Regions from separate parts of the Dietzia sp. IBK-p2-15D genome, predicted to be linked through region 1. Evidence: predicted binding sites of a transcription regulator. Region 1 holds the regulator's gene; each other region holds the start of a gene.
The links. Region 1 encodes LexA, which represses DNA repair genes until DNA is damaged. Its sites were predicted from a motif close to CGAACANNTGTTCG; they were not measured.

Region 1 (10,573 bases):
CGGATCAACAGGTCGGCGACGCCTGCGAGCTCAGTGTCCTCGAACGGTTGGACGTGCAGGCGGCGGACGTGGTGGTGGCCGCCACGGGTGATGACAAGGCCAACCTGGTGGTGAGCCTGTTGGCCAAGACCGAATTCGCGGTGTCCCGGGTCGTCGCCCGCGTCAACGATCCCCGCAACGAGTGGCTCTACGACGAGCGCTGGGGCGTCGACGTGGCGGTGTCGACGCCCCGGCTGATCGTCTCGGTCGTCGAGGAGGCGGTCTCCGTCGGCGACGTGGTCCGTCTGATGACCCTGCGCCGTGGAGGCGCGAACCTGGTGAGCGTGACGCTGCCGGACCAGACCCCGCTGGCGGGGCGGTCGGTGTCCCGCGTTCGGTTTCCCCGGGACGCCGCCCTCGTCGCGATCCTGCGCGGCGGGCGGGTGATCGTCCCCGAACCCGACGTTCCGTTCGAGCCCGGCGACGAACTGCTCGTGGTGGCCCCGGAGGAGGTCGAGGCCGATATCAGCGAGGTCGTCCTGGGCGGGTGACCGTCACCGCGATCTCCCGTCCGTAGTCCCATCCCGGGGCCAGCGGCAGGTCGTCACCGCTCCAGAAACGGCCCGGGTCGTACCAACTCGCCTCACCCGCGGGCAGGAGTACACCCATCGCCTCCAGGGTGACCCCCACGACCTCCGCGCAGTACGCCGCCTCCATACGCATCGCCGCACCGGCATCGGATCCCGAGCGGCCGCTGCGACCCCTGGCGTCCGGCCGCGTCCCACGTGCCGCCCACCGTCCCCGTGCCCACCTCGCGGTGAGACGTCCCGCGGAGGGGAAGGACACCCCGTTCAACCGGGCGATCGACGCCAGTAGCGCGTCCTCGTGTTCCCCACCCACCTCCGGGGAGATCTGGCGGAACCACGCTCGTTGGCCGTACGGCCCGGCCCACTGCCGGACAGCCGACTCGAGGTCATGCAGCTGCACCCCACGCTGGTGGCGACCCGTCCACACGTCCGGCAGCGCCCGTCCCATCTCGGCGTGCCACAGCAGCGGCGGCATGTCGTCCAGGACCACCGCGACGCCCACGTGATTGACGGGTGCGTTCGTCAGGGTCTGGATCAACCGGTCCGCCGTGCTCCGGCCGCGGAAGAGCCAGAGGTCCCCGGTGCGGGTGCGGTGCGCCGCGGCGGCCAGGGGGACGGTGTCGACGCTCATACCGCGATCCTGCCAGGCCGCCCGTGCGTACCCGCCTAGTCTCGGCCGTATGGCTCCCAGAGGACGACAGTGGCTCAAGGTGATCGGCGCGGCGGGTGCAGCGGGGGTGGCCGCCACGGGGATCCTGGCGGCCCGTTCCGAGCGGCGTCGGCGTTCCTACGAGCCCGATGAGGTGCGGGAGCGGCTGCACGAGCGCTACGCGAGGATCCAGAGTCGGCGGGACGGCGTCGTCGACTAGGGACCGCGCCGGTCGGAGCCCGGGGACGCGAGTCGATATCCTTGCGGAACCATGCCGTCGTCCTCCTCACCCACCCCCGATCTCCGCCGAGCCCGAAACGAACTCTTCGCCCGTCTCGACGATGTCGGCACCCTCGACGCCCATCGTCTCCGGTCCCGGGTCCGGCGTGCCCGGGTCGACCAACTGGATGACCTCGGACGGAGGATCGACGAGGCCGCCGAGCGCGTGCGGCGCCGATCAGAGTCGATCCCCACCCCCCGCTACCCGGAACAGCTCCCGGTCAGCGCACGCAAGGACGAGATCGCCGAGGCGATCCGGGACAACCAGGTGGTGGTGATCGCCGGCGAGACGGGGTCGGGCAAGACCACCCAGATCCCCAAGATCTGCCTGGAACTGGGGCGCGGGGTCAAGGGCATGATCGGCCACACCCAGCCGAGGAGGTTGGCCGCCCGCTCCGTCGCCGAGCGGATCGCGGACGAGCTCGGGGTGGAGATCGGTGGCCCGGTCGGTTCCGCCGTCCGCTTCGACGACCGCACCAGCCCCGAGACGGCGGTCAAGCTCATGACCGACGGTGTGCTGCTCGCCGAGATCCGGCGTGACCGGCTGCTGCGGGCCTACGACACGATCATCATCGACGAGGCCCACGAACGCAGTCTCAACATCGACTTCCTGCTGGGTTATCTCAAGCAGATCCTGCCCCGTCGCCCGGACCTCAAACTCGTCATCACTTCCGCCACGATCGACCCGGACCGTTTCGCCCGTCACTTCGCCGGCCCGGAGGGGCGCCCGGCCCCGGTCATCGAGGTCTCGGGGCGCACTTATCCCGTGGAGGTCCGGTACCGGCCCCTACAGGTCGTACACGCCGATCGCGTGGTCGACCTTGATCCCCTCGACGCGCTCGCCGACGCCGTGGCGGAACTCTTACGCGAGGACGACGGTGACGTACTCGTGTTCCTCTCCGGTGAGCGTGAGATCCGCGACGCCGAGGAGGTGCTGCGGGGCCGGAAGTTCCCGAGCACCGAGATCTTCCCGCTGTTCGCCCGCCTCACGGCAGCCGAACAGCAGCGCGCGTTCCGGGCCCATTCCACCCGGCGGGTGGTCCTGTCGACCAATATCGCCGAGACCTCGGTGACCGTGCCCGGCATCCGCTACGTCGTGGACACCGGCCTGGCGAGGATCTCCCGCTACTCCACCCGGACCAAGGTGCAGCGACTGCCCATCGAGCCGGTGTCCCAGGCCTCCGCCGCCCAACGCGCGGGACGCTGCGGCCGCGTCGCCGACGGGATCTGTATCCGCCTCTACTCCGAGGAGGACTTCGACTCGCGCCCCGAGTTCACCGACCCGGAGATCCTGCGGACGAACCTCGCCTCGGTGATCCTGTCCATGGCGGATCTGGACCTGGGCCCCGTCGACGACTTCCCGTTCGTGGAACCCCCGGACCGCAAGGCCGTCCGGGACGGCCTCACCCTGCTCTCCGAACTCGGGGCGGTGAGGGTCGACGACGACGAGCGCCCTCACCTGACCGAGGTGGGCCGTGACATGGCGGCACTCCCCCTCGATCCCCGACTCGCCCGGATGGTGGTCGAGGGCCACCGCAACGGTTCGCTGTCGGACGTGCTGGTGGTGGTCGCCGCACTGACGGTGCAGGACGTCCGCGAACGTCCCGCGGAGGAGCGGGACAAGGCAGATCTGCTGCACCGCCGCTTCGCGGACAAGACGTCCGACTTCCTCGGATATCTCAATCTGTGGAGGTACATCACCGAGCAGCGCCGTGAGCTGTCCGGCAGCGCCTTCCGCAAGATGTGCAAGGCCGAGTATCTGCACTGGCTACGCATCCGAGAGTGGCAGGACCTCAACGCCCAGCTGCGGAGCATGTGCCGTGAACGAGGGTGGCATCCCGCGTCCGGACACGCCGCGGAGGACGACCTCCACAAGGCGGTCCTGACCGGTCTGCTCACCAATGTCGGTATGCGAGACGAGGAGACCCGCGAGTTCCGGGGCACCCGGGGCATCCGGTTCCAGGTGTTCCCCGGGTCGGACCTGTCCAGGAAGCCTCCCCGCTGGGTGATGGCATCCGAACTCGTCGAGACGTCCCGGTTGTGGGCGCGTGACGTCGCCCGGATCGATCCGGGGTGGATCGAGCAACTCGGGGGTCACCTCACCCGCACCCAGTACTCCGAACCGCACTGGTCGGACGCCCAGGGTGCGGCGATGGCGTATGAGAAGGTGCTGCTGCTGGGATTGACCGTGGTGGAGGCGCGGCGGATCCTGCTCTCCAGGGTCGACGCCCCGCTCGCCCGCGAGATGCTCGTCCGCCACGGGATCGTGGAAGGACGCCTGGATACCCGGGTCCCGGTCATCCGCGAGAACGCCGAGGCCGTGGAGCAGGCCCGTGAACTGGAGACGCGGAGCCGCCGTCGGGATCTGGTGATCGACGACGAGGCATTGGTGGCCTTCTATCTCGATCGCCTGCCCGAGGACATCACCTCCGGCCGGCATCTGGAGTCCTGGTGGAAGAAGCGTGGTCATCGCGACCAGGAGGCCCTCCGTCTCACCCCCGAGGACATACGCACCTCCGAGGCGGTGCCCGATGCCGCCGATTTCCCGCCCCTCTGGCGTCAGGGAGAGCGGAGTTTCGAACTGCGGTACGCGTTCGATCCGGGCGTCACCACCGACGGGATCACGGTGCGCATCCCGCTGCCGCAGCTGTCCTCGGTCACCACCGCCGGGTTCGAATGGCTGGTGCCGGGGCTGCGGGAGGAGCTCTATACCGAGATGCTCCGCACGCTGCCCAAGTATCTGCGTCGACTGTGTTCTCCGCCCGCCGAGTTCGCGTCCCTGTTGGCGGGAGACGTCTCGCCCCGGTCCGCCCCGTTGTCCGTCGCGCTCGCGCGGGCGCTGTCTACTCGGATCGGTACCACGGTCGACCCGCGTGACTTCGATCAGAACCAGCTACCGGGCCATCTCCGGATGCGTTTCGAGGTGGTCGACGGGGACGAGGTCGTGGCCTCCGGAACGGATCTCGCGCAGTTGAGGACCCGGTTGGTGGACAGGGTACGGGCGACCCTCAACGCCCGTCTGGTACCCGACAGGGGGCCCTACCGGGAGTGGACATCCGACACCGTCGGCGACCTCCCGCAGTCGGTCACCGGCTCGGTGGACGGGGTCGAGGTGACCGTCTACCCCGCCCTGCGTGTCGGTGGGGACGGAATTCACCTCGTGGCGTGCGCCACGGAGGACGAGCGTCGATCCACCCAGGCGTCGGCGGTGCTCACGCTGGTCTCGGCCGGCCTGGTCTCCGCGGCGTCGATTCTGCGCGGCCGTCCGGTCCAGCAGCGACTCGCGCTCACCCAGTACCCGCACGGAGGGATGGAATCCCTGGTGTCGGATGCATCGCTCGCTGCGAGTGGGCGGATCATCGCCCGGCGAAAGGGCGCACCGGTTCTCACGGTCGCGGAATTCCACGAACTCCAGGCCACTGCGCGGGCGGAGGTCCCCGGTGCGGTGGCGTCCGCGATCTCGTCGGCGGTTCCCGCGCTGATGGCCGCCCAGTCCGTGTCGGGCCGTCTGGCGGGGGCGCCCGCAGATGTCGCCGACGATGTCCGTCCTTCACTGGACTTCCTCGTCGGGCGCGGATTCCTCGCCCGCCATCCCTCGGATGTGCTTCCACATCTGGAGCGACATGTGCGGGCGGTCGGCCTCCGGTTGGACCTCGCGGAGAAGTCACCCGCCCGGCACGGCGAACTCACGGCGAAGTTGAACCGCTCCGAGTCGATCGTCGAGGAGGCGTGCGCCGCGCTGCGGCGGCGGCCGGGTGGCGCACGGGCGTGCCGCGACCTGCGGTGGATGCTCGCCGAGTACCGGGTGGGGCTGTTCGCGCAGTCACTGGGTACCGCCCGGCCGGTCTCGGCAGAGCGGATCGACAAGGCGGTGGCGTCTGCGCTCGCCCCGCGGTCGTCCCGATGATGCCGCGTGGTCAGCGGCTCGCGCGGCGCTCCCGGAGGGCGATGATCTCGCGTTCGAAGTCGTCGGCCGAGCTGAACTGCTTGTACACGGACGCGAACCGCAGGTAGGCGACCTCGTCCAGATCCTGCAGAGGGCCCAGGATGGCGAGCCCGATCTCGTGGGCGGGAACCTCGGACGCACCGCCGGATCGCACAGCGTCCTCGACCTGCTGGGCGAGGCGACGCAGAGCGTCCTCGTCAACCGATCGTCCCTGGCACGCGCGGCGGACACCGCGGACGACCTTGTCCCGACTGAACGCCTCGGTCACCCCGTTCCGCTTGAGAACCGTCAGCAGGGGCGTCTCCAGCGTCGTGAACCGGTGTCCACACCGGGGGCACTCCCGGCGACGCCGGATCGCCTGACCCTCGTCGACGGATCGTGAGTCGATTACCCGGGAGTCCTCGTGGTGGCATGTCGGGCAGTACATTCCCGTGGGGCCCTTCGTCGACCGGAGTTCACGCGTCTCGGATCGTGCCTGACGGAACGCGGGGGCGGTAGACCACCGCCCACGGTCCATTCTAGGAGGCCCGCTGCCCGGTCACGCGTAGGCGGGTCCACCGAGGAAGGCCACTGCGAGAAGCATGATCACGCCGAATGCGATCCCGCACGCCAGTAGCGCCCAGGCCGGCACGTCGTCGACGACCCCGGTGGACGCCGGGGCCTCGACATGGCACGCCCGCACGCGGTCCGTGGAGACCGGGCGCACGAGCACGCGGCGACCCGGGGCGACCGACGTGACGGCGGCCGGACGGGCGGTCACCCGCGGCCGGACGAGATTCTCCGCACGCGAGGACGTGACGGCGGGCCGGCTGCCCTCCGGTCGGGCCAGGGGGCGTCGCGGCGCACGGGTGGACCGCGCCGACACGTCACCGGGCCGGTCGAGGTGCGCGACCCGTCCACGATGGTCGTCGGGGCAGACCTCGGTCCACCGCGCGGCCGGACGTGGGTGGGACTGAAGCTCGACAACGGTCATGGTGGCTCCCTACTCGATACGGTGTGCGATCGTGATTCGCACACCTGTATGTGTTTCTCAGTACATCTGTTCGAATCCGAACTCCCCTAGAGTTGTATCACGCGACTCCGACACAGTCACGATCCACGGAGGAATTTCTTCGAACACGTGTGTGGCGCGCCGCAGCCCGTGGCACTAGGGTGTAGACAGATCACAGCGTCGAACATCCATTCGCCGAAGGGACCACACGAGATGCCGAAGCCCGATTTCGAGTCACTGACGGACCGACAGAAGAGCGTTCTGCTCCACATCCACGACACCGTCAAGGAGCGTGGCTATCCGCCGAGCATCCGCGAGATCGGGGACGCGGTCGGCTTGCAGTCCACGTCGTCGGTGGCGCATCAACTCCGCACGCTGGAGAAGAAGGGCTTCCTGACGCGGGATCCGCACAAGCCGCGGGCGGTCGATGTCCACGGTGTCCCGGGGCAGAAGTCACGGGGCCGTCGGTCACCTGCTCCGGAGCCCCAGCGTCCGGGCGGCGCGGTCGAACCCGTCTACGTCCCCGTGCTCGGCCGGATCGCGGCGGGCGGGCCCATCCTCGCGGAGCAAGCCGTCGAGGAGATCTTCCCGCTGCCGTCGGACCTCGTCGGATCAGGCGATCTGTTCATGCTCAAGGTCGTCGGCGAGTCGATGATCGACGCCGCCATCTGCGACGGCGACTACGTGGTGGTCAGGCGGCAGAACGTCGCGGACAACGGGGAGATCGTCGCCGCCATGATCGACGGGGAGGCGACGGTCAAGACCTTCCGGAACGACTCGAGCGGAGTCTGGTTGCTGCCCCACAATCCGTCGTTCAGCCCGATTCCGGGCGAGCACGCGACGATCCTCGGCAAGGTCGTGACAGTGTTCCGGAAACTCTGAGTCCCGGTTCGAACGACGCGCCGCCCGTCCCCGCAGGGGTCAGGCGGCGCCGTCATGTGGACCGCGGGCGGCGAACTCGTCCAGTTCGCCGGCCACGGACGCGGGCAGTCGGACCACCAGCCGGGTTCCGTCCTGGGTGTGTTCCTCCTCGACCACTGCGCCCTCGGCGTGGACCCGAGACACCACGTCCCCGCGGGAGTACGGGACGGACAGGGTCACCTCGGTGTCCCCCGAGGCGACGATCTGCGTGATTCGCTCGAGGAGTTCGTCGACACCCTGCCCGGTGACCGCCGAGACGAACACGGCGTCGGGCAGCGCGTGGTGCAACTCGGTGAGGACCACGGGATCCGCGGCGTCGATCTTGTTGATCACCAGGAGTTCCCGAGGCCGCTCCGCGTTCTGCTCCTCGACCACCTCGTTGATCACCTTGCGCACCGCCTCGATCTGGCGGAGCGGGAAGGCATCCGAACCATCCACGACGTGGAGGAGCAACTCGGAGTCGACGACCTCTTCCAGTGTGGACCTGAACGCCTCGACCAACTGGGTCGGCAGGTGTCGGACGAATCCCACGGTGTCCGTGAAGACGACTGCTCTGCCGTCAGGCAACTCGGCCTTGCGCGTCGTCGGGTCGAGTGTGGCGAACAGGGCGTTCTGAACCAGGACGCCGGCTCCGGTGATCCTGTTGAGCAGGCTCGACTTCCCGGCGTTCGTGTATCCGGCGATGGCGATGGACGGCACCGGAGTGGAACGCCGTCGGTGCCGTTTGGTGTCTCGGGCCTGCTTCATCCCCTTGATGTCCCGGCGCAGACGGGCCATCCGCTCGCGGATCCGACGCCGATCGGTCTCGATCTTGGTCTCACCCGGGCCACGGAGACCGACGCCGCCGTTGCTCCCGGCACGACCGCCCGCCTGGCGCGACAGCGACTCGCCCCACCCACGCAGACGGGGGAGCATGTACTCCATCTGGGCGAGGGTCACCTGGGCCTTGCCCTCACGGCTGGTGGCGTGCTGCGCGAAGATGTCGAGGATCAGCGCGGTACGGTCGATGACCTTCACGTTGACCGCCTTCTCCAGCGCGAGCAACTGTCCCGGGGTGAGTTCGCCGTCGCAGATGACGGTGTCCGCGCCGGTCGCGGCGATCACGTCCTTGAGGACGCTGACCTTGCCCGACCCGATGTATGTGGCGGCATCGGGCTTGTCGCGGCGCTGGATGAGCGCGTCGCACACTTCCGATCCCGCGGTCTCGGCGAGCTGGGCGAGCTCGTCCATCGCGGCGTCCGCCTGCGCGGCGGACCCTTCGGTCCAGACACCGACGAGCACGACCCGTTCGAGTCGGAGCTGGCGGTACTCGGCGTCGTTGACGTCCTGGAGTTCGGTGGAGAGTCCCGCCACCCGGCGCATCGAGGATCTCTCCTCGAGCTGGAAATCACCGATGGACGGATCGAGGTCGCGTGTCGGCCGGTCAGCGGCCGTGTGATCAGTAGTCATTCGGGTTCATCTTCTCACACCGGGCCCCCCGGTGTCCCGTGCGAGACGGTGTGCTACCGACCACGGTGGTAATGACCGCGGGCGACGAGTGTGGACGGCCCGGTGAGCGAGGACCCGGCCTCGGTGAGTGAGACCTCGACCTCGCCGCCGGGGACCACCACGACGACGTCGCCCGTCGCCTCCCCCGAGTCGGCCAGCGCGGCGACCGCGGTCGCGACGATTCCGGTTCCGCAGGACATGGTCTCCCCTGATCCCCGCTCGTGGACCCGCATCGAGACCCGACCGTCCACCATCGGGGTGGCGATCTCGACGTTGACGCCGTCGGGGAAGAAGTCCCGGTCGTACACCGGGGTCTCCTGCACCGGCAGCCCGGCGAGGTCCGCGGCGTCCAGATCGGGGACCACACAGGCGAGGTGCGGATTTCCCATGTCGACGGCGAGTCCCGCGAAGGTCCGGCCACCGACCTCCGCCGAGGACAGTCCGAGCAGACGCGGCTCCCCCATGTCCACCCGCACCACCGCGTCATCACCCGAGTGGGAGAGGACCTCGGCGGGGCGGGCCCCTGACCGCGTGCCCACCGGGATGGAGCCGGACTCCGCTCTCCCGGTCGCGACGAGGGCGTGGGCGAAGACCCGGACCCCGTTGCCGCACATCTCCGCGATGGAACCATCGGCGTTGCGGTAGTCCATGAACCAGTCCCCACCGTCCACGCCGGGCGGCAGGGTCGCGAGCACGCCCCGGTCGACGAGGGCTCCGGCGGTCGCGATTCTCAGGACTCCGTCGGCGCCGATTCCGGCACGCCGATCGCACAGTGCCCGTACGAGGTCCACGTCGAGGTCCAGGTCGGCCTGATCGTCCGGGAGGATCACGAAGTCGTTGAGGGTGCCGTGGCCCTTGAGGAAGGCGATACCGTCGGGCTGCGAGGCCTGGCGCGTCGAAGTCATGGCGAAATCGTACTCGCCGGCGGGGGCCGTTCCGCACTGTGGAAATGTCGGATGATGCCGGACGGTACGCCCACTAGAGTCGGCCTGGAGAACGGTCCCCTACCTCCAGGAGAGCATCGATGTCCGAACGCATCACTGTCGGCGGAATCCAGGTCGACGAGGTCCTGTACGACTTCGTCAACTCCCAGGCGATCCCGGGCACCGGGGTCGATCCCGACGCGTTCTGGGCGGGCGCCTCCGAGATCTTCACCGAAATGGCCCCCCGCAACCGCGAACTGCTCGACACCCGCGACCGGTTGCAGTCCCGGATCGACGCCTGGCACCACGAGAACCCGGCGCCGATCGACCCGGGCGCCTACAAGGCGTTCCTGCGGGAGATCGGGTACCTGGTGCCCGAGCCCGAGTCCGTCTCCGTCACGACCGAGAACGTCGACGCGGAGATCGCCACGGTCGCCGGCCCACAGCTCGTCGTGCCGGTCATGAACGCCCGGTTCGCGATCAACGCGGGTAACGCCCGCTGGGGTTCGCTCTACGACGCCCTCTACGGCACCGATGCGATCCCGGAGTCCGACGGCGCCGAGCAGGGCTCGGGATACAACAAAGTCCGCGGGGACAAGGTCATCGACTGGGCCCGTGAATTCCTCGACGACGCCGCACCGCTGGAGTCGGGCAGCCACGTGGGCTCCACTGCCTACGCCGTGGTCGACGGAGGCCTGCAGGTGACCGTGTCCGACGGGTCGACCGCCCGGTTGGCGGCCCCGGAGAAGTTCGTGGGCTACCTGGGCGAGCCCTCGAGCCCGTCCTCGGTCCTGCTGTGCAACAACGGTC
Region 2 (10,573 bases), on a different contig from region 1:
CCGTAGAGGGCGGCGAAGACGCCCCCGCGGTCGATGTCCCCCACCACGACGACGGGCATGTCCGCGTGCCGGGCCAGGCCCATGTTGACGTAGTCGCTGGAGCGCAGGTTGATCTCGGTGGGACTGCCGGCGCCCTCGCAGATGACCAGGTCGTGGCGGGAGGCGAGGTCGTCGTAGGCGGCGAACGCGGCCTCGGCCAGGTGGGCCCGTCCGTCGACGAAGTCGCGGGAGGACACCGACCCGGCCGGCTGTCCCATCACCACCACGTGGCTACGCCGGTCGCCACCGGGCTTGAGGAGCACCGGGTTCATCGCCGGCTCCGGGGCCACGCCCGCGGCCAGGGCCTGGATCCACTGCGCGCGCCCAATCTCGGCGGTGCCGTCCGGGCCTGTGCTGTGCGGACCTGTGCGGCGAGGGGCGGCGACCACCATCGAGTTGTTGGACATGTTCTGGGCCTTGAACGGGGCCACGTCGATGCCGCGGCGGGCGAACGCCCGGCACAGCGCGGTGGTCACGACGCTCTTGCCCGAATCCGAGGTCGTACCGGCGACGAGCAGGGAGGCGACCATGGAGATCGATCCTAGTCGGACGCTCCGGACCCGCCTGACCGGGCCGACCCACGTCCGAGGTGGGGTCGCGGCGTGGTGGTGGGGCCAGCGGTGGTGGGGCCAGCGGGGCTCGAACCCGCGACCAGCGGATTATGAGTCCGCGGCTCTAACCAACTGAGCTATAGCCCCCCGCACGCACCGGGAACGTCACCGGCACGCGCGGCGCAATCGTAGCAAGGTGTCAGGAGCCACCAGCGGGCCACCAAACCGCGCGGACATCGGCCAGTCCGTCCTCGACGACGGCGGGAGGGTCATCCCACACCTGCACCCGCCTCCCGAGGGGCGCATAGGGCGGGGACCCCGGGTCCCCGGAGCGGACGAAGTCGACCCACGACCGGTGCATCGCGTCGACGAGCTCCGGCGGGGCGTCAGCTCCGAGGTAGGCCCGCACGTTCGCGGCTTCCGGGACCGCCCAGAAGAACGGCAGGTCCGCGCAGTGCACGGCGCCGCGGCCCTCGGCCCAGCGGAAGTCGTACACCCAGGTGGGTGCGCCGGCGGCCACCCGGGTCTCCGCCGCTCGCACGACGGTCGAGTGGATGGTCGCGGCGTCGACCACCGCCCCCACCGCCCGTCGCAGCGACTTGCCCGCCGATTGTCTGGCCAGCGCGCGCAGTCCGGTGGTGGGCAGCTCCTGGGACCGCAGGATCATCGCGGCACCCGGCACCAGCGCCGGCCCGGGGAGGGCCCGGACGACTCCCTCGAACTCCGTGGCCGTGGAGCCGATGAGCAGGGGAAGGTCGAGCCCGGGCCCGCTCCCGATGCCCTCCAGGGGTGGGACCGGGACGGTGTCGTCGCCGACTGTCGGCCGGAACGGCATGAGGAAGGGATTGTCTTTGCGCAGTCGACGGTGGAACTCGTCGACGGCGCCCCGACCGCCTGCTGCCAGCTCCGCGGCGGTCGTCCCCTTGGGGGCCTGAGCGGCAGGCGATCGCAGCACCGCGGGCGACGAGGCGATCCCCCGGTGGAACAGGCCGGCCGCCAACGGCGAGGCGAGCAGGCAGAGCACCGCCCCGCCGCCCGCCGACTGACCCGACACCGTGACCTGCCCGGGGTCGCCGCCGAACGCCGCGATCTCGTCGCGGACCCACTCCAGGGCCATGATCCAGTCGCGTACCCCGCGGTTGTCCGGGGCGTCGGGGAACGCGGTGAACCCCTCGACGCCCAGGCGGTAGCCCACCGAGACCACGACGATCCCGGCGCGCGCGAAGGCGGTCCCGTCGAACCAGGGCTGGTGCGACGAACCGGACTCCCACCCGCCGCCGTGGATCCACACCAGCACCGGGTGGCCCGTGCCCTCGGTGGGAGCCCACACGTCGACGTGCAGGATGTCCGTTCCGGCGACGATCGGCTCGGGGATCGCCGGAGCGGGGTCGAAGCGCAGCCGCTGCGCGGTGGCGGCGGGCCTGGTCGCGTCCCGGACGCCCGGCCACGGTTCGCGGCGGACCGGGGCGGCGAACCGCAGGTCGCCGACGGGGTCCTCGGCGTACGGGATGCCGTAGTAGCGGACCACATCCCCCAGGTCGGTGCCCTTGACGCGGCCGGTGGACAGCGCGATCTCGACGTCGGTCATGGCGGCCAGATTAGCCAGGACAGCTGAGATCCCCCGGCGATCCCTGCGACCAAGGGGAGATGACGAGTGACAGGGACCTGATCATCGAGCGTCTGGCCGACGTGGCCTCAGCGTTGGACTCACGTGACTGGGACGGGCTGGGCGAGCTGTTCACCGAGTCCGCGACCGGGTACGGCGCGACCGGTCTGAAGGCGATCATCGAGAGGGTCAGGGAGCACCTCGGGGGCTGCGGACCGTCCCAGCACCTGTTGGGCAACCATCGGGTCCAGCTCGCCTTCCACGGAGACGAGGACCGGGCACGAAGCCTCACGTACGCGCGTGTCCTCCACCTCGGCACCGGGGACCAGTCCGATCTGTCATACGAGTGCTTCGGCGAGTATTCGGATCTGTGGACCCGGACGCCGGAGGGCTGGCGGATCGACTCGAGGAGGTTCCACATCAGCTTCGACCGAGGCGATTTCCGGACACTCCAACCCGGCTGACCTCCGGACGCCTCCCATGGGAGACGTCCACGATCTAGGAGGCAACACCATGACCGCCACCTACACGTTTGACGTCTTCGCCAGCCTCAACGGCTTCGGGTCGTACAACGACAACGGTGATTGGGGCGGCCTACTGACGATTCCGGCGTGTTCGACCCCTGGGTCACCCAGATGACCACGCTGCTGACCACGGTGGTGTCAACGACGCTGGATGGTCCCCTCGACTGGCCGGACGCGGCCATCGTCAGCGGAGACGCCGTCGAGGTGGTCACTCGCTTGAAGCAGCAATCCGACGTGTCGTTGCGCTCGCACGGCAGCTTGTCGATGAACCGGGCGCTGATGGCCGCCGGTCTGGTCGATCGGATGCAGGCGACAGTGTTTCCCTGGCGCAGTGGGTGGGTTCCAGGTTGGGGTGAGTGATCGAAGATGATCGAACCCTTGTGCTAGTGAGCCGGTGCGGGTACTGTCGAATGTAGATTCGATGCCGGTGGCGGAGGGGGTGGAATGGTGACGACGACGACGAGTGCACTGTTCGCCGTACCCGAGCCCCTCGGCATGGTCGACAGGGAGGCCGTCAGCGAGGCGGCCCGTGCCGCGACGCTGGCGCAGAACCGCGCCGGGGCCACGCGGCTGGAGGCGGCGCATGTCCTGGTCGAACAGTTCGCCCGGGCCGAGCAGGCACAGGCGGAGGAGGCCGGCGCCGGTTCGCGCCGACCCGCGTACGCCCGGCTGGATCCGCAGGCCAGGGCCCGAGATCACCTCGTGGCGGCATGTCAGCTCACGTGTTGGCACGCTGCGCGGTTGGTGACGGCCGGGACGCAGATCCACCGACGGCTGCCTCGTCTGCGGTCCACGGTCGACCGCGGGCTGCTGCCCGAGCAGTTGGCGGTCGATATCGCGTGTCGCCTGGCGGAGGTGCCGGACGCGATCGTGTCGGTCGTGGAGGACGAGGTGGTCGCGCGCTTCACGGACGATCTCGACGGTGGCGACCGGCCGACCCGCAACGCGGTGGACTCGGCGATCGATGACGCCGTGGAGCGACACGACCCGGCTGCCGCGGAGGACGCCGCCGCAGCGGCGGCCGCCACCCGCTCGGTCCGATTCCGCGGCGACCGGAACGGCATGGCCACGATGTGGGCCAGGCTCACCGCCGCCGATGCCGAGCTCCTCCGGCGTCGCATCGAGACCGATGCGTCGGCCGCCTCGGCGGACGGACTGGACGGTTCCCTGGATCAGCTCCGCGCCGACGCCCTCGCCGCGCTCGCCGTCTATCCGCCTGCTGGTGGCCCGTCCGCGACCAGCCCCGGCTCCGGCCCGGCCCCTGCGTCCGAGCACGACGGCATCGAACTCGGCGACGTCAGACTCGGGGCGGACCTGCCCCGGCCCACACTGGGCAACGCCGCGCGGGCCGGTCAGCCGATCCGCATCAGCGTGATCGCCTCCGCAGCCCGGGGCCTGCCCAACCGTGTCGAGTTCGTCCACGGCACGTACAGCAGCGTCGAGTGGCTCTGCACGGAACTGCTCGAGGGCGACGACGCGAGCGTGCGGTTCGAGCTCATCGACCCCGCCCCCGGCGTGCTCGACTCCCCCGAGCACGCCCTGCGCTACGTGATCACCCCCGCGATGGCCGAGCGAATCCGTATGCGCGACGGCACCTGTCGTCACCCGGGGTGCTCGGTTCCCGCCGAGGCCTGCGACGTGGACCATGTGATCGCGTTCAACAAGAAGGATCCCGAGCTCGGCGGGCCGACCACCGAGTGGAACCTCGTCTGCCTGTGTCGGAAACACCACCGGGAGAAGACGTTCGGGACCAACGCCTACCGGTCCGGGCCGTTGGGTGAACTCGTCATCATCACCGACACCGGACACGAACACCGCACCAGACCCAAGGGCCCCTTGGCCCGTGCCCGTGACGCCATCTGGGAACGCGAGTGGAACGCCTTCGCCGACCGCATCGTCGCCGACGACGGCACACTCATCAATCCGCCGGGTCAGAACCCGCGCGGACCCCGCAGACGGCCGGCCTGACCGCCTCAGCAGTCGCCGACGCCCACCCATTCGGAGACGCCGTCGGTGAAGCGCTGCCGCTTCCAGATTGGCACCCCGTGCTTGAGCCGCTCGATGAGCTCCGAGCACGCCGCGAACGCCTCGGCCCGATGCGGTGCCACGGCGACCACCACCATCGCGACCTCGCCCACCGGCAGCACACCCACGCGGTGGACCGCCGCCACCCGCGCCGAGTGCTCCCCCGCGACCTCGGCGCAGAGCCGGGCGAGAGTGTCCCGGGCCGTGGGGGGAGCGGAGTGTGACCTCGAGCTGCTCGAGAGCCGTACCCTCGACGGCCGGATCCAGGAACTGATCTACCGGCCCACCCTGCACGCCCCACCCGGCTGACCACCCTGAAATGCAGACCAGGTCAGTGGCTCGGAAGCCACTGACCTGGTTGCTGAGCTCCCCCAATTGGACTCGAACCAATAACCCTTCGATTAACAGTCGAATGCTCTGCCAATTGAGCTATGGGGGATCACTGCTGGCGCCCGGCGGCGATGCCGGATACCGAGAACTCACCTTAGTGCGCCGCAGGCCGACGAACCAAATCGGCTGGTCAGGCGATGTCCGGAGTCGCGCCGACCGCCTGGTTCAACAGGCCGCGCCGGTACTCCTCCAGAGCCACCAGATCACCGAACAACGCGGAATAACCCTCCGGGTCCTCGGCGGGGCTCATCCGCTGCACCTTGGACTTGAGGTCCGCGATCTGACCCGAGACCCACACCTCCTGCAGACGCGCCAGGACACCGGAGATGTAGCGGGGCAACGCCTCCTCGGACACGCGCAGCGTCTCCACCGCGAGGCTCCCGACCAGTCGGCGCAGCCCGTCGTCGCCCAGCCCCTCGGAGACCTCGGAGACCCAGTTCGCGCCGCTCTTGCCGGCCGCGCACCCCCCGGCCTTCGACAGCGCCTGCGCGATCGTGGCATAGGCGGGGTGGGTGTAGCACTCCTCCGGTAGGGAGTCGAAGAGCGGCCCGGCCAGCCCTGGGTACTGCAGGGCCGCCTTCACGGCCTCCCGCTGGGGCCACAGCACCGGGTCCGCCGCGGCGGGGATGGGCACGCCTCTCGGCGCCTCCGGTGCCTGCGGAGCATCGCGGCCGCTGGCCTCGTCGTCGTCGTATCCCCCACGGCCACGGTCGGCGCCCCCACGCTCGGCGGCGTCCCATCCCGGTCGGGCTCCCCCGCCCGGTCCACCGGGGGCACGCTTGCGCAACCCGGGACCCGACCCGGCCGACCGCGCGCGACCCTTCTTGCGCGCCTCCTCGCGGACGCGGCGCACCACCGTCGCAGGATCGTCCCAACCGACCCAGCCGGCGAGCTGGCGGGCGTACTCGTCACGCAACGTCGAATCGCGGATGTCCGCCACCACCGGCACCGTGCGACGCAGGGCCTCCACGCGCCCCTCGGCGTGGTCGAGGTCGTAGTCCTCGAGCATCGAGCGGATCGCGAACTCGAACATCGGCACCCGCGCGGACACGAGATCCCGCACCGCGGCGTCGCCCTTGTTCTGACGCAGGTCGCACGGATCCGTCCCCGGCGGGGCCACCGCCACGAACGTCCGGCCGGAGAACTGCTGATCCCCCGAGAACGCCCGGAGCGCGGCCTTCTTGCCGGCTTCGTCGCCGTCGAAGGTGTAGATGATCTCGCCGCGGAAGTAGTTGTCGTCCAGCATCAGGCGCCGCAGCGTGGACAGGTGGTCCTCGCCGAACGCGGTGCCACACGCGGCCACCGCCGTCGTGACGCCGGCCGCGTGCATGGCCATGACGTCGGTGTACCCCTCGACCACGACCGCGCGACGCTGCGAGGCGATCTCCCGCTTGGACAGGTCCAGACCGAACAACACCTGGGACTTCTTGTAGAGCATCGTCTCGGGGGTGTTCATGTACTTGCCCAGGGTGTCGTCCTCGAACAGCTTGCGCGCGCCGAACCCGATCACCTCGCCCCCGAGGTTGCGGATGGGCCACAACAACCGGCGGTGGAAACGGTCGATGAGGGTGCCACGCGAACTCGTCTTGGACAGCCCGGCCGCCTCCAGCTCCTTGGGCTCGAACCCCTGGCGCATGAGGTGCTTGCTCATGGTGTCCCAGCCGGCGGGCGCGTACCCACAGCCGAAGTGCTGGGCCTGGGCCATGTCGAACCCGCGGTCGGTGAGGAAGGTGCGCGCCGTCTCCGCCTCCGGATCCTGCGCCAGGCGCTCGGCGTAGAACTTCTGCGCGGCCGCGTTCGCCTGCGCCAGCCGGGACCGCGTGCCGCGATCGCGCTGGATGACCTGACCGCCACCCTCGTAGGAGATGCGGTAGCCCAGCCGGTCGGCCAGCTGCTCCACCGCCTCCACGAAGCTGATGTGCTCCATCTTCATGAGGAACGCGAAGACGTCGCCGCCCTCACCCGTGGAGAAACAGTGGAAGTAGCCGTGCTGCGGACGCACGTGGAACGAGGGGGTCTTCTCGTCCTTGAACGGGGACAGCCCCTTGAGCGAGTCCGCGCCACCTGGTTTGAGCGCGACGTACTCGCCGACGATCTCCTCGATACGGGTGCGTTCGCGGATCGCGGCGATGTCCTGCTCCGGAATCCGCCCTGCCATGACGCCCAGAGTAGCCGCCTCCGGCGAGGACCGGCGTGCCCCCTGTTCGGGGCCGATACGCTGGGGCCATGATCGCCGCCCAACTCCCGCCCGCCGCCGCCCGGCGACCCCGTTCCCGGTTCAGCCAGGCCCCGGTGACAGCGCTCGCGACGGTGGTCGCGTTCCTGGCCTGCGCGCTGGTGTGGGCCGCCCCCGGCGCCTCCGCCGAGCCCCCGTCGAACCTGCAGCAGCAGCTCACCGACTCCGCGGGGGTCCTCGGCGGCGACACCCCCGAGGTGGAGAGCAGACTGGCCGAACTGCGCTCGACCGATCAGATCCAGCTGTGGGTGACGTTCGTCGACACCCTCGACGGCATCCCGGTCGAGCAGTGGACGCAGCAGACCCGGGAACTGTCCGACCTGGGCGCGTCCGACGCACTGCTCGTGGTGGCCGTGGACGAGGGAAGGTACTGGTTCGAGTTCGACGACCCCGAGGCCTCGCCCACTGCCGATCAGCTGACCGCGCAAGAGATCGCCGACCGCGACATCGAACCGCGCCTCGCCGCCGGCGACTGGGCCGGCGCCGTCACCGGCGCGGCCGACGGGCTCGAACGCCAGGGCTCCGGCTCGGAGATCTCGCCGTTCGCCATCCTGGCCATCATCGTGGTGATCATCGCCGTCGTCGCGGCCGTGGTCCTGTTCGCCCGCCGGCGCCGCGCCACGCGGACGGCCAGGCAGGCCGAGGACGCCCGCGACATCCCCGGCGACGACACCGCCCGGATGTCGGCCCTGCCTGTGGAGGTGCTCGACGCGCGCGCCCGCTCCGGGTTGGCCGATGCCGACCAGTCGGTGGACGCCTCCACGGACGCCCTCGAGACCGCCGCAGGCGAGTTCGGCGAGCTGCGTACCCGGCCGTTCCGCTCCGCGCTCGACTCGGCACGGGCCGAGGTCGCCGCCGCGCACGCACTCGTCCAGCGGCTCGACGACGACATCCCCGAGACGCCCGACCAGCGCAAGGCCATGCTGCTCGAGGTGGCCGCCCGCGCCGAACGCGCCGAACGCGGCCTCGAGGGACAGGCCACGGCCTTCGCTGAGATGCGCGACCTGCTCATCAACGGCGCGGCCTCCGTCGACACGCTCACCCGCCGCGCGGTCTCCCTGCGCGCCCGGCTCCCCGAGGCCGAGAAGACCATGGCGGACCTGCGCGAGCGGTTCCCGTCGGCCGTGCTCTCCTCCATCTCCGACAACCTCTCGCTGGCCGGGGAGCTGCTCGACGCCGCGGAAGGCGAGACCGTCCGCGCCCGCGCGGCACTGGCCCGGCCGGTGGGTGAGCAGGGCGAGGCCGTGGACGCCATCACCTCCGCCGAAGGCGAGCTGTCCCGGGCCGAGAAGCTGGTCAACGGCGTCGAACACGCCGCCGACGACATCGCGACCGCGCGCCGCGACCTCGACCCGCTGATCGAGGAGGTCGAGGAGGAACTGACCATGGCCTCGCGGCTGCTGGCGTCGACCGACGTCAGTGACACCTCCAGCCAGACCCTCACGCAGGTGGCCGCCGCGGCGCGCGAGGCGGTCGACGCGGCCCGCCGCGACGGTCAGACCGATCCGCTGGGAACCTTCTCCCACCTCATCGACGTGGACCGCGACCTCGACGAGGCCCTGGCCGCCGCCGGGCACGAGGCCGAGGCCGCCAACCGCGCCCGGGCCGCCCGCCGGGCCGCGATCACCCGCGCCGCCGGAGCGGTCCGCGAGGCCGACGACTTCATCGGCAGCCGCTCGTACGTGATCGGCCAGGCCGCCCGCACGCGCCTCGCGGCCGCGAAGAGCTCGCTGGCGACCGCCGAGGGCACGGTCGGCCCGGCCGCGTTCCCTGCCGCCGAGCGCGCGCTCAACCTCGCCCGCGAGGCGCTCCGTCTCGCGCAGAGCGACGCCTCCCGGCCCCAGTACTCCGGCGGGTACGGCGGGTACGGCGGCCGGGGCGGCCCGTACGGACGCGGCGGACGGCGCGGGTCCAACACCGGCGCGATGGTCGGCGGCATGGTCGCCGGCGCGCTCATCCAGGGGATGCTCCGCGGCGGCGGTGGCGGCTTCGGATCCGCCCGCGGCTTCGGCGGCGGCGGCCTCGGAGGCGGTGGCGGCGGCTTCGGCGGTGGCGGCGCGGGCGGGCGGTTCTGACCCCATGACACGTCGTCGGAAAGTTCTCATCGCGGTGGTCGCGGTGGTCGCGCTCCTCGTCGCAGCCGTGGTCGCGGTGGGCGTCTGGTACCGGCCGATGCTGCTCACCGGCACCGGGTACGCCGCCCACAACGCCTGCGCCCTGCACTACCTCGTGGGCCGCGAGGACTACGACACCGACCTCCCGCCCAATCCGCTGGTGCCCGTCATGCGGACATCGGTCGACGAGGAGGCCGGGACCGCGACCGCCTCGGTGCTGGGGGTGGGCTTCCGGCAGACCGCCCACGTCTCCGAGCACGGCTGTGCCCTCGGTGACCGCGCGGCGGGATCGCAGGGCAGCGAGCCGCCCCCGCCGCTCCGCGGGGATGGCCCTCAGGGCATCCGCCTGGCAGAGGCGTCCGACGCACCGGACGAGGTCTCGTCGGCACTGGATGAGGCCGCGGCGCAGGAGGGGACGCGGGGCCTCGTCGTCGTCCGACGCGGCGAGATCCTCGGCGAGCGGTACGCCGACGGTTTCGGCCCCGACACCCGCCAGCTCGGCTGGTCCATGGCCAAGAGCGTGGCCTCCACGCTCGTCGGGCGCGCGCAGGTCGAGTTCCCCGACGCCGACCTCGACCCCGCCACCACCGGCCTGCGCCCCGAGTGGACCGACGGACGGTCGCAGATCTCGCTGGACCACCTGCTGCGCATGACCTCCGGCCTCGACTGGGACGAGGAGTACGACCTGGGCACGCCCATCACCCGGATGCTCTTCCTCGAACCCGACATGGCCGCCTTCGCCGCCTCACAGCCGGCCGCCCACGCCCCCGGCGAGTTCCGCCAGTACTCGTCCGGCACGAGCAACATCGTCTGCGACCTGCTGCACCAACGCACCGGGCTGGGGCCGGAGATGGCCGAGGAACTGCTCTTCCGCCCGCTCGGGATGCGCAGCGCTGTCCTCGAGGCCGACGCCTCCGGCGGATCGGTGTGTAGTTCGTACCTGTGGGCGAGCCCGCGCGACTGGGCGCGGTTCGGTCAGTTCGTGCTCGACGACGGCGAGGTGGACGGACAGCGGCTGCTGCCCGCGGGATGGATGGACTACGCGACGACCGGGGTCCCGGCAGGCGGCGAGCCCGAACCGTACGGCG
Region 3 (10,573 bases), on a different contig from region 1:
TGGCCACGTCGGAGGTGGTGGGGATCTGCACGACCAGGTCGGATCGCGGGACCATCTGGCAGGGCAGGCAGTATCCGGCCGCGGCCTCGTCCTCGGTGAGGGCGTCGTCGATGTAGTCGCCGCCGTCGAAGTCGCCGGACTCGCACAGGGACTTGCACGTCCCGCACGCTCCGTCGCGGCAGTCGAGGGGGATGTTGATCCGGGCCTTGTACGAGGCGTCGGCGACGGTCTCCATCGGACCGCAGTTGACGAAGCGCGTCACGCCGTCCTCGAAGGCCAGTGCCACTGAATAGCTCATGGGGTCTCACTCCAGGTCGCTGGCGGTGTCGGCCGCGCACGCGACCGGGTGGGTGCCGGCGCCCTGGGCGGGCGCCGGCGTGGGTGTGGGATCACACCATGTAGACGTCCACGATGTGGTGGATGTAGTCGTTCTTCAGGACCACCTTCTTGTAGGTGATCAGCGGGGACTCACCGGTGACGTCGAGGGTGTAGAAGGACGTGCCGAAGTACTGGTCGGTGGTGTTGTACCGGAAGTACGACGACAGCCAGTTGAAGCGGATGTCGACCTCTCCGGGCCGGCGGTCGAGCACCTCGATGTTGCTGATGAGGTGGTTCGTCCGCGGTTCCGGCAGTGACGTCGAGGAGGAGCGCTCGGTCCGGATGCGGAACACCCGGTCCTCGATACCGGCCCGGTTCGGGTAGAAGATCAACGAGATCTCCGAGTACGGGTCGGTCGTGAGCTCACCGTCGTCGTCCCAGGCGGGCATCCAGTACATCGCGTCCTCGCGGTAGCACTCGATCCACTGCTCGAACTGGCGGTCGTCGAGCAGTCGTGCCTCGCGGAACAGGAAAGCGGAGATCTCGTCGACGGAGATCGACGCCACGGCGGGTGCGGTCATGGTCAGGCCTTTCGTGGGGCGGGGGTGGGGCGTGCGGTCGACTCGGGCCGGGTCAGGCGTCTGCCGGGACGGTCGTGCGCTGCCGGGCCCGACGCTCGTCGTCCTCGCGGGCCTGAGCCTCGGCGGCATCACGGGCGGCGGTCTCGGCCTCGAGCGCGCGCTGCATGGTCTCGAGCCAGTAGGCGTGCTGGATCGGGTACAGCCCCTCGTCCTCGGTCTTGGCCCCGGAGGACAACACGTTCTCCATGCCCAGACCGCGGGCGGTCTCGTCCGGGCCGGTGATCTGGTGGGTGCTGCCGCGGGTCATGTCGTTCCACGGCGCGACGTCCGCCAGGTAGGTCTTCTGGCAGGACCGGAACTCCTCCAGGTCGTCCGGGGTCGCCATCCCGGTGGCGTTGAAGAAGTCCTCGTACTGACGGATCCGGGCCGCGCGGTTCTCGGCGCTCTCGCCCTTGGGGGCGATGCAGTAGATCGTCACCTCGGTCTTGTCCACCGAGACGGGCTTGAAGTGCCGGATCTGACTCGAGAACTGGTCCATCAGGTACACGTTCGGGTACAGGCACAGGTTGCGGGAGGCTCCCACCATGAACTCGGCCTTCTTGGTGCCGATCTGGTCGGCGAGCTCCTGGCGGCGGTCCCACAGCGGCCGGTCCTCGGGGTTGCCCCACCACATCCACAGGAGCAGGTGGCCGTGCTCGAACGACCAGTAGCCGCCGCCCTGCTTGCCCCAGGTGCCGGCGTCCATCGCCTTGGTCTCGTTCTTGGACTCACCCGACGAGCGGCGCGCGGTGGTCGCCGCGTAGTTCCAATGGGTGGCCGACACGTGGTAACCGTCGGCCCCGTTCTCGGCCTGGAGCTTCCAGTTGCCGTCGAAGGTGTAGGTGGACGAGCCGCGCAGGACCTCCAGTCCCTCGGGGGACTGGTCGACCAGCATGTCGATGATCGTGCGGCTGTCACCGAGATGCTCCTCCAGCGGGACCACGTCCGGGTTGAGGCTGCCGAACAGGAACCCGCGGTAGCTCTCGAAGCGTGCCACGCGACGCAGGTCGTGCGAGCCGTCGGTGTTGAACTGCTCGGGGTACCCGGCGTCCCGCGGGTCCTTGACCTTCAGCAGCTCCCCGGAGTTGGAGAACGTCCAGCCGTGGAACGGGCAGGTCAGGGTGGTGCGGTTGTCGGTCTTGCGCCGGCAGAGCATCGCGCCGCGGTGGGAGCAGGCGTTGATGAGGCAGTTGAGCTGCCCGTCCTTGCCGCGGGTGATCACGACGGGCTGGCGGCCGATGTCGGTGGTGAAGTAGTCGCCGACCTCCGGAATCTGGCTCTCGTGCGCCAGATAGACCCAGTTGCCCTCGAAGATGTGCTTCATCTCGAGTTCGAAGATCTCCTCGTCGGTGAAGATGCGACGGTTGGCGCGGATGATGCCGTCCGCGGGCCGGTCCTCGAGTGCGGTCTCGAGGGTGGCCTGGACGTGGTCGAGTCGATCTGACATCGAGGGCTCCTAGCGTGGGGTCGGTTCCGGCCGCGACGATGCGGCCTGCTGCCGGTGTTCCTCCACGGTGCCCTACTGTGGGTTCGATCACACTAGGGCACCTCCTAGTCATACCTAGGTGTGCCGCGTTCGCAATGCGAACACTGTGGAGGCTCCAGGCACGAGACCTGCACCATTGCCCGAAAAACGTTCGCTCCGCGCACGAAATGCGCTCTACATGTGTAGTGGACGGTGATTGACGACACATCGAATCCGGCGCACAGTAGGGGCATCGACCGGGCCCCACCGGTCCGATCCGACCCCCACCCCGACCCCACCAGAGGGAGCGTCATGACCAGCACCGCAGTGCCCACCGCCGCCGGCTCCGGCTCCGCCGCGACGGACAAGTTCAAGGGCAGCCGCTTCACGTCCGACACGAGCACCGAGCGTGCGGCCGCCATCTACAAGGACGTGCTCACCAAGCTGTCCGAGGTGATCTTCGAGCACGAGGTCACCTACGACGAGTACCGCGTCCTCAAGCAGTGGCTCATCGAGGTCGGCGAGGGTGGCGAGTGGCCGCTCTGGCTGGACGTCTTCCTGGAGCACTTCATCGAGGACTCCAACAGCCGCATCTTCAACGGGACCAAGGGTTCCATCGAGGGCCCCTACTACGTGCCGAACGCCCCGGACCTCGGCGCCGTGGGCGTCATGCCGATGCGCGAGGACGAGAAGGGCACGCAGTTCGTGTTCAAGGGCCAGGTCCGCGACCTGGACGGCACGGGCATCGAGGGCGCGTCCGTCGAGCTGTGGCACGCCGACGCCGACGGTTACTACTCGCAGTTCGACGACGGCATGGGCATCCCGGAGTGGAACCTGCGCGGCACCTTCACCACGGACGCCGAGGGCAACTTCCACATCACCACGGTCCAGCCGGCGCCGTACCAGATCCCGCACGACGGCCCGACCGGCGAGTTCATCGCCAGCTACGGTGGCCACCCGTGGCGTCCGGCGCACCTGCACCTGAAGGTCACCGCCCCGGGCAAGCGCCTCATCACCACCCAGCTGTACTTCCAGGGTGGAAAGTGGGTCGAGGACGACGTGGCCGGGGCCGTCAAGCCCGAGCTGATCCTGGACCCGAAGCCCAACGCGGACGGGATCGACGAGGTCGTCTACGACTTCGTCCTGGACCCCGTCTCCGAGAAGCGTTTCGTGGCCTGACCGGCGACGACCTCGTCTGCAATCCCCGCCCGCCCCGGCCGCCACGAGCGGCCGGGGCGTCGGCGGTCGATCCGGCCGGACCACCACTACGAAGGGCTCGACGATGTCTGACCTGACCATCCGTTCCGTGGAGACACGGATCCTCGACGTGCCGCTCATCAGGCCGCACAAGTTCGCCACCACCACCGCCACCGCCCAGTCGATCCTGCTCGTGGCGGTGACCACCGAGTCCGGGGTCGTGGGCTACGGCGAAGGCGTCACACCGGGCGGCCCCTGGTGGGGAGGCGAGTCCGCCGAGACCATGCAGGTCCTGGTGGAGAAGTACCTGGCCCCCGTGGCCGTCGGTCGGCGGGTCGACGAGATCCCCGCCGTCCTCGAGGCGATGGAGGGCGTGGTGGCCCGCGGCCGTTTCGCCAAGGCCTCCCTCGAGATCGCCCTGTTCGACGCGTGGGCCCGGTCGCTGGACGTACCCGTGCGCTCGCTGCTCGGCGGAGCGGTCCGCGACTCGATCGAGTGCACGTGGGCCCTGGGGGCAATGCCGCTCGAGGAGATGGTCGAGGAGATCGACGAACTCCTCGCCGCGGATCGTCACCGCACGTTCAAGCTGAAGATGGGCGCCCTGGACCCGGCCGAGGACGTCGCCCGCATCGCGGCGCTGGCCGAGCGCCTCGACGGCCGGGCTGGGCTTCGGGTGGACATCAACGCACGCTGGGACCGGTTCACCGCGAACGTCCACCTCCCGGCGCTCGTCGAGGCCGGCATCGAGCTGATCGAGCAGCCGACCCCCACCGAGCAGATCGAGGTGCTGGCCGAGCTCAACCGCTCGCTGCCGGTGCAGTTCATGGCCGACGAGTCGGTCCAGTCCCCGCACGACGCCCTCGAGGTGGCACGCCGGGACGCGGCCGGGGTGATCGCGGTGAAGACCACCAAGCTCGGTGGACTGACCCGGGGCAAGGAGGTCGTGGCGATCGCCCGCGCGGCCGGGATCGCCTGCCACGCCGCCACGTCGCTCGAGGGGCCGATCGGGACCGTCGCCTCACTGCATCTCGCGTGCGCCGAGCCCGGCTTCAACTACGGCTCGGAGCTCTTCGGGCCGCTGCTGCTCGCCGAGACCTACGTGACCACCCCGATCCGCTACGAGGCCGGCCGGGTCCACCTGCCGTCCGGGCCCGGGCTGGGCGTCGAGCTCGACCACGACGCCGTCGACAAGTTCACCCGCCGCTGACCGCGGCACCACACGAGAAGGAGAGCCCGACGATGGCACTGTTCCACGTCCGCATGGACGTCAACATCCCCAATGACCTGGACCCCGAGGTCCGCGCCGACACCCTGGCCCGTGAGAAGGCCTACAGCCAGGAGCTGCAGCGCTCCGGCACGTGGCGGGAGCTGTGGCGCATCGTGGGCCGGTACTCGAACATCAGCATCTTCGATGTCGAGTCCGGCGACGAACTGCACGAGATCCTCCAGGGGCTGCCGCTGTTCCCGTACATGGACATCGAGGTCATGGCCCTGACGCGGCACCCGTCGCGAATCGAGTGATCGCGCCGGGCTGACCGCCCGGGAACTCCCGTCCCGCGGAAGACGACGAGGCCGCCCGCCCCGAAAGGGGCGGGCGGCCTCGTCGCGCGGGAGGTGTGTCGGTCAGACGCGCTCGAACACCGCCGCGAGCCCCTGGCCGCCTCCGATGCACATGGTCTCCAGGCCCCACTGCGCGTCGCGGCGCACCATCTCGCGCGACAGGGTGGCGAGCATGCGCGCCCCGGTGGCGCCGACGGGGTGGCCCAGGGAGATGCCGGAGCCGTGCGGGTTGAGGTGCTCGGAGGTGGGGTCGAGGTCCCACTCGCGCATCACGGACAGGGCCTGCGCGGCGAACGCCTCGTTGAGCTCGATGACATCCATGTCGGCGAGCGTGAGGCCGAGTCGGTCGAGCGCCTTGGCGGTGGCGGGGACCGGCCCGATGCCCATCGTCTCCGGTGCCACGCCCGCGACGGCCCACGAGGCAAGGCGGACCAGGGGGGTCAGTCCGAGGGAGGCGGCCCTGTCCGCGGTGGTGACGATGCACATCGCGGCACCGTCGTTCTGGCCGGAGGCGTTCCCGGCGGTCACGGTGGCCTCCGGGTCGGTGCGGCCCATGATGGGCCGCAGGCGCGCCAGCGCCTCGACGGAACTGTCGGCACGGGGATGCTCGTCGGTGTCGACGACGAGGTCGTCACCCTTGCGCTGCGGAACGGTCACCGGGACGATCTCCTCGGCGAACGCCCCGGACTCCTGCGCGGCCACGGCCCGCTGGTGGGACTGCACGGTCAACCGGTCCTGCTCGTCCCGGCTGATGCCGTACTCACGACGGAGGTTCTCGGCGGTCTCGATCATCCCGCCGTCGATGATGTGCGAGCGTCCGCCGACGGTCGTGCGAGCCCGGCCGAGACGGTCGACCAGCGAGATCCCGTCCCCGCGGATGCCCCAGCGGGGGCTCGGGGAAGCGTAGAACTCCACCTGGCTCATCGACTCGACGCCGCCGGCGACCACGAGGTCCATGCCGCCGGAGGCGACCTGGAGTGCGCCGGTGATGATCGCCTGGAGTCCGGAGCCGCAGCGCCGGTCGAGTTGCATGCCCGGCACGTCGATCCCCAGGGGGGAGTCGAGTGCGGCGATGCGGCCGATGGCGGGCCCCTCGCCGTTCGGGGAGCCCTGTCCCAGCACCACGTCGTCGACGTCGGCTCCGGTCAGGCCGGTGCGCTCGACGAGGGCGGTGAGCAGGTCGGTGGCCAGGGTGTTCGCGTCCAGGTCGCGGAACACCCCGCCGAAGCGTCCCACGGGGGTGCGCAGGGGTTGGCAGATGACGACGTCACGCATGGGGTTCCTTCGTTCGGGTTCAGCGGTTGACTATGGCGAGGTCCGCCGACAGTGCGCGGGCGGTGGCCAGCAGTTCGGGGATGACCTCGTCGTCGAGTTGGGTGGGGGAGTAGCGGGCGGCGTGGGTGGAGACGTTGAGGGCGGCGCTGACCGCGCCGTGGCGGTCGTGGACCGGGGCGGCCACCGAGCGCAGGCCGGGCTCGAGTTCCTGGTCGACGACGCACCACCCGCGCTCGGCCACCCGCGAGAGCTCCGCGCGGAGCGCTGACTCGTCGGCGAGGCCGTGGGGGGTGAGCGCCCGCAGGTCCGTCGCGGCGAGGTAGGCGTCGAGGTCCTCGGCGGGGAGCGAGGCGAGCAGGACCCGCCCCATCGATGTGGCGTAGGCGGGGAACCGGGTTCCGATGGTGATGCCGATGGTCATGATGCGACGCACCTGGACGCGCCCCACGTAGACGATGTCGGGGCCGTCGAGGACCGCCACGGACGAGGATTCGCCGAGCCGCGAGCTGAGCTTCTCCAGGTGCGGTTGGGCGAGATCGGTCAGCGGGAGCGCCGACAGGTAGCTGTACCCGAGGTCGAGGACCCGGGGGGTGAGCCAGAAGACAGAGTCGGCCGTGTCCACGTAGCCCAGTTCGACGAGGGTGTGGAGGAAGCGGCGGGCGGTCGCCCGGGTCAGGCCGGTGTTGCGCGCGACGTCACTGAGGGTCTGGCGGGGCTGGCGGGCGTCGAATGCCCGGATGACCGCCAGGCCGCGCGCGAGCGACTGGACGAAGTCGGGGGAGGCCGGGCGGTCCCCGCCGTCGTCCACGGACCCGGCCGGGGTCGACACCACGTCGGGGCGGGTCACGCCGCGCCCGTGTTCCGTGCGGCGTCGAGGTGTCGGCGGAGCACGTCGGTGATGCGGTCCGGGATCTCGACGGTGGGCACGTGGGCCGCCGGGGAGACGACGACGAAGTCCGCTCCGGGCACCCCGTCGGCGATCTCGCGCAGTACCTCCGGGGGAGTGGAGGGGTCTTCTTCCCCGGCGAGCACGAGGGTGGGGCAGGAGATCCGACCCAGCTCGGCGCGGTTGTCCCAGCCGGCCAGCGCGTCGCAGCAGGAGGCGTATCCCTCGGCCGGGGTGCCCAGGACCATCTCACGGAGCCCGGCGACCAGCTCGGGCTCGGCCTCGGCCCGCGCGGCGGTGATCCACCGTGCGACGACGGCGTCGGCGACCGCGGCCGTCCCGCCCTCGCGGACCGCGGCGGCGCGATCGGCCCAGCCGGACGGTTCACCGAACTTCGCGGCGGTGCACAGGAGGGCGGTGGAGAGCACGCGGGTGGGCTCGTGGACGGCGAGCCACTGGGCCACCGCGCCACCGAGCGACAACCCGGCCACGTGGAACCGGTCGACGTCGAGCGAGTCGAGCAGGGCCAGAACGTCGGCGGCCAGGTCGGCGATCGTGCACGGCCCGGGGACGACCTCGGACGTGCCGTGGCCCCGGTGGTCCACCGCGACCACGGTGTGGTCGCGGGACAGGTCCCGGACCTGCGCGTCCCACATCGAACGGTCGGATCCGAGTGATCCGAGGAGGACGAGGACGGGGGTGTCGGCGGACCGGGGTCCGCTGACCTCGTGGGACAGGGTGGCGGGCATGGTGTCGGTCCTCTCGTGCGTCTGGCTTCCGGTTCGGGACCACGATACGCGGAGATCGTGCGAAGGGCGAACACTTGTACAAGATGCGAACACCGGATAGGGTTCGTGACATGACCAACAAGATCTTCTCGTCGGCCGCGGACGCGGTCGCGGACATCCCCGACGGTGCCTCCCTGGCCGTGGGCGGGTTCGGTCTGGTCGGCATCCCCGCCGTCCTCATCGACGCGCTCCTCGAGCAGGGCGCCACCGACCTGAGCACGGTGAGCAACAACTGCGGCACCGACGGTTTCGGCCTGGGCAAGCTTCTGGAATCGCACCGGATCACCCGGACCACGGCCTCGTATGTCGGCGCCAACAAGGAGTTCGCCCGCCAGTACCTCTCCGGCGAGCTCGAGGTGGAGCTCACGCCGCAGGGCACGCTCGCCGAGCGCATGCGGGCCGGAGGCGCCGGCATCCCCGCCTTCTACACCCCGGCCGGCGTCGGCACGATGGTCGCCGACGGGGGCCTGCCGCTGCGCTACGACGGCGAGGGGGGCGTCGCCAAGGCGTCCGAGCCCAAGGAGGTCCGGGTCTTCGACGGCGAACAGTACGTCCTCGAGCGCGGGATCGTCACCGACTTCGCCCTGGTCCACGCCCACAGGGCCGACACCATGGGCAACCTGCAGTTCCGTGGGACGGCCCGCAACTTCAACCCGGACGTGGCCATGGCCGGTCGGATCACGATCGTGCAGGCCGAGGAGGTCGTCGAGCCGGGCGGGATCGACCCGGCCAACGTCCACATCCCCGGCATCTTCGTCCAACGGATCGTCGAGGTCGGCCGCCAGGAGACCGGCGTCGAGATCCGCACCACCAGGGAGGCCTGAGCCATGAGCTGGACCCACGAGCAGATGGCGGCCCGCATCGCCGCGGATTTCACCGACGGCCAGTACGTCAACCTCGGTATCGGTATGCCCACCCTCATCCCCGGCTATCTTCCCGAGAGTGTGCAGGTGACCCTCCACTCGGAGAACGGCATCCTCGGCGTCGGGCCGTACCCGACGGACGACGAGCTCGACCCCGAGATGATCAACGCCGGCAAGGAGACCATCACCGCCGAGGCGGGGGCGGCGTTCTTCTCGTCGTCGGAGTCCTTCGCCATGATCCGCGGCGGCCACGTCGACGTCGCCGTCCTCGGCGCTATGCAGGTCTCGCAGTCCGGCGACCTGTCCAACTGGATGGTCCCCGGCGCCATGGTCAAGGGCATGGGCGGTGCGATGGACCTCGTCCACGGCGCCGACCGCGTGATCGTGATGATGGACCACGTCACCCGCAAGGGCGACCTCAAGCTCATGCAGGAGAACACGCTCCCGTACACGGGCAAGGGCTGCGTCCAGCGGGTCGTCACCGACCTCTGCGTCCTCGACATCGCGCCGGAGGGCTTCCGGCTCGTCGAACTGGCGCCGGACGTGACGATCGACGAGGTCCGCCGGAAGACGGGCGCCGAGATCCACGCCTGAGTCGACCCTCGGGTGGACGTCAGGTGTACACCGCCCGCGGAGGCGGGAGGCGGGGTCGGTTTCTCACTACTGTGGGAACCGACCCCGTCGTCGTCCCCGGAAGGTCCGCCCCACATGAGCACCTCCACCCCGGTCACCGCCACCCCGGCCACCGTGACCGTCACCGGCGCCGCCGGAAAGATCGCCTACTCGTTGCTGTTCCGTCTCGCCTCCGGGTTGGTGTTCGGGCCCGGGACCCCGGTCCGCCTGCGTCTGCTCGACATCCCGTCGGCCGTGGTCGCGGCGGAGGGCGTCGCGATGGAGATCGAGGACTGCGCGCTCCCGCTGGTCGAGTCGATCGAGATCACCGACGACGTGGACACCGCGTTCGACGGCGCCAACGCGGCATTCCTGGTGGGCGCCAGGCCGCGCGGCAAGGGGATGGAGCGCGCCGACCTGCTCACCGCCAACGGGGCGATCTTCCGGGAACAGGGCCGCGCCATCAACGCCCACGCCGCCGACGACGTGCGGGTGGTGGTGGTGGGCAACCCCGCCAACACCAACGCCTACATCGCCCACCGACACGCGCACGACGTCCCCGCCGGTCGCTTCACCGCCCTGATGCGGCTCGACCACAACCGCGCGCTCAGCCAACTCGCCACCCGGCTGGGAGCGCCGGTCGCCGACCTGGACGGGGTGGTGGTATGGGGCAACCACTCGGCCACCCAGTTCCCCGACGTGTCGTACCTGACGCGACGAGGCGAGCCGGTCACCTCCGGGCTCGACGAGGAGTGGTTGGCCGACACGTTCATCCCACGGGTCGCGAACCGGGGAGCCGAGATCATCTCGGTGCGCGGATCGTCGTCGGCCGCCTCGGCCGCCGGCGCGGCGGTCGACCAGATGCGCGACTGGGTGCACGGCACCAGTGGGGAGAGCTGGACCACGGTCGCACTGCCGTCGGAGGGGCAGTACGGCACCGTGCCGGGTGTGGTGACGGGGTTGCCCTGCCGCAGCCGCGGCGCGGAGTG

Region 2: the regulator LexA is predicted to act here: its motif matches at 3,128-3,141, upstream of AC3DEV_RS09935 (HNH endonuclease signature motif containing protein).
Region 3: the regulator LexA is predicted to act here: its motif matches at 8,157-8,170, upstream of AC3DEV_RS09600 (CoA transferase subunit A).

Annotation. Positions count from the first base shown of each region.
Region 1 covers NZ_JBYMTK010000003.1:138,434-149,006, reverse strand. The annotation lists gene AC3DEV_RS05945 (potassium channel family protein) at 1-530, shown strand, start outside; gene AC3DEV_RS05940 (hypothetical protein) at 505-1,197, opposite strand; gene AC3DEV_RS05935 (hypothetical protein) at 1,247-1,435, shown strand; gene hrpA (ATP-dependent RNA helicase HrpA) at 1,487-5,401, shown strand; gene nrdR (transcriptional regulator NrdR) at 5,412-5,867, opposite strand; gene AC3DEV_RS05920 (hypothetical protein) at 5,979-6,413, opposite strand; gene lexA (transcriptional repressor LexA) at 6,603-7,313, shown strand; gene hflX (GTPase HflX) at 7,353-8,801, opposite strand; gene dapF (diaminopimelate epimerase) at 8,855-9,745, opposite strand; gene AC3DEV_RS05900 (malate synthase G) at 9,865-10,573, shown strand, end outside.
Region 2 covers NZ_JBYMTK010000006.1:108,750-119,322, reverse strand. The annotation lists gene AC3DEV_RS09960 (cobyric acid synthase) at 1-569, opposite strand, end outside; tRNA gene AC3DEV_RS09955 (tRNA-Ile) at 661-737, opposite strand; gene AC3DEV_RS09950 (carboxylesterase/lipase family protein) at 790-2,178, opposite strand; gene AC3DEV_RS09945 (nuclear transport factor 2 family protein) at 2,238-2,660, shown strand; partial or broken gene AC3DEV_RS09940 (dihydrofolate reductase family protein) at 2,710-3,056, shown strand; gene AC3DEV_RS09935 (HNH endonuclease signature motif containing protein) at 3,165-4,688, shown strand; partial or broken gene AC3DEV_RS09930 (molybdenum cofactor biosynthesis protein MoaE) at 4,694-4,900, opposite strand; partial or broken gene AC3DEV_RS09925 (dihydrofolate reductase family protein) at 4,953-5,054, shown strand; tRNA gene AC3DEV_RS09920 (tRNA-Asn) at 5,112-5,184, opposite strand; gene dnaG (DNA primase) at 5,266-7,293, opposite strand; gene AC3DEV_RS09910 (TPM domain-containing protein) at 7,362-9,446, shown strand; gene AC3DEV_RS09905 (serine hydrolase domain-containing protein) at 9,451-10,573, shown strand, end outside.
Region 3 covers NZ_JBYMTK010000006.1:33,191-43,763, forward strand. The annotation lists gene benC (benzoate 1,2-dioxygenase electron transfer component BenC) at 1-298, opposite strand, end outside; gene benB (benzoate 1,2-dioxygenase small subunit) at 390-899, opposite strand; gene benA (benzoate 1,2-dioxygenase large subunit) at 952-2,385, opposite strand; gene catA (catechol 1,2-dioxygenase) at 2,716-3,582, shown strand; gene AC3DEV_RS09575 (muconate/chloromuconate family cycloisomerase) at 3,686-4,807, shown strand; gene catC (muconolactone Delta-isomerase) at 4,840-5,121, shown strand; gene AC3DEV_RS09585 (acetyl-CoA C-acetyltransferase) at 5,224-6,435, opposite strand; gene AC3DEV_RS09590 (IclR family transcriptional regulator) at 6,455-7,243, opposite strand; gene pcaD (3-oxoadipate enol-lactonase) at 7,279-8,070, opposite strand; gene AC3DEV_RS09600 (CoA transferase subunit A) at 8,181-8,933, shown strand; gene AC3DEV_RS09605 (3-oxoacid CoA-transferase subunit B) at 8,937-9,566, shown strand; gene AC3DEV_RS09610 (malate dehydrogenase) at 9,681-10,573, shown strand, end outside.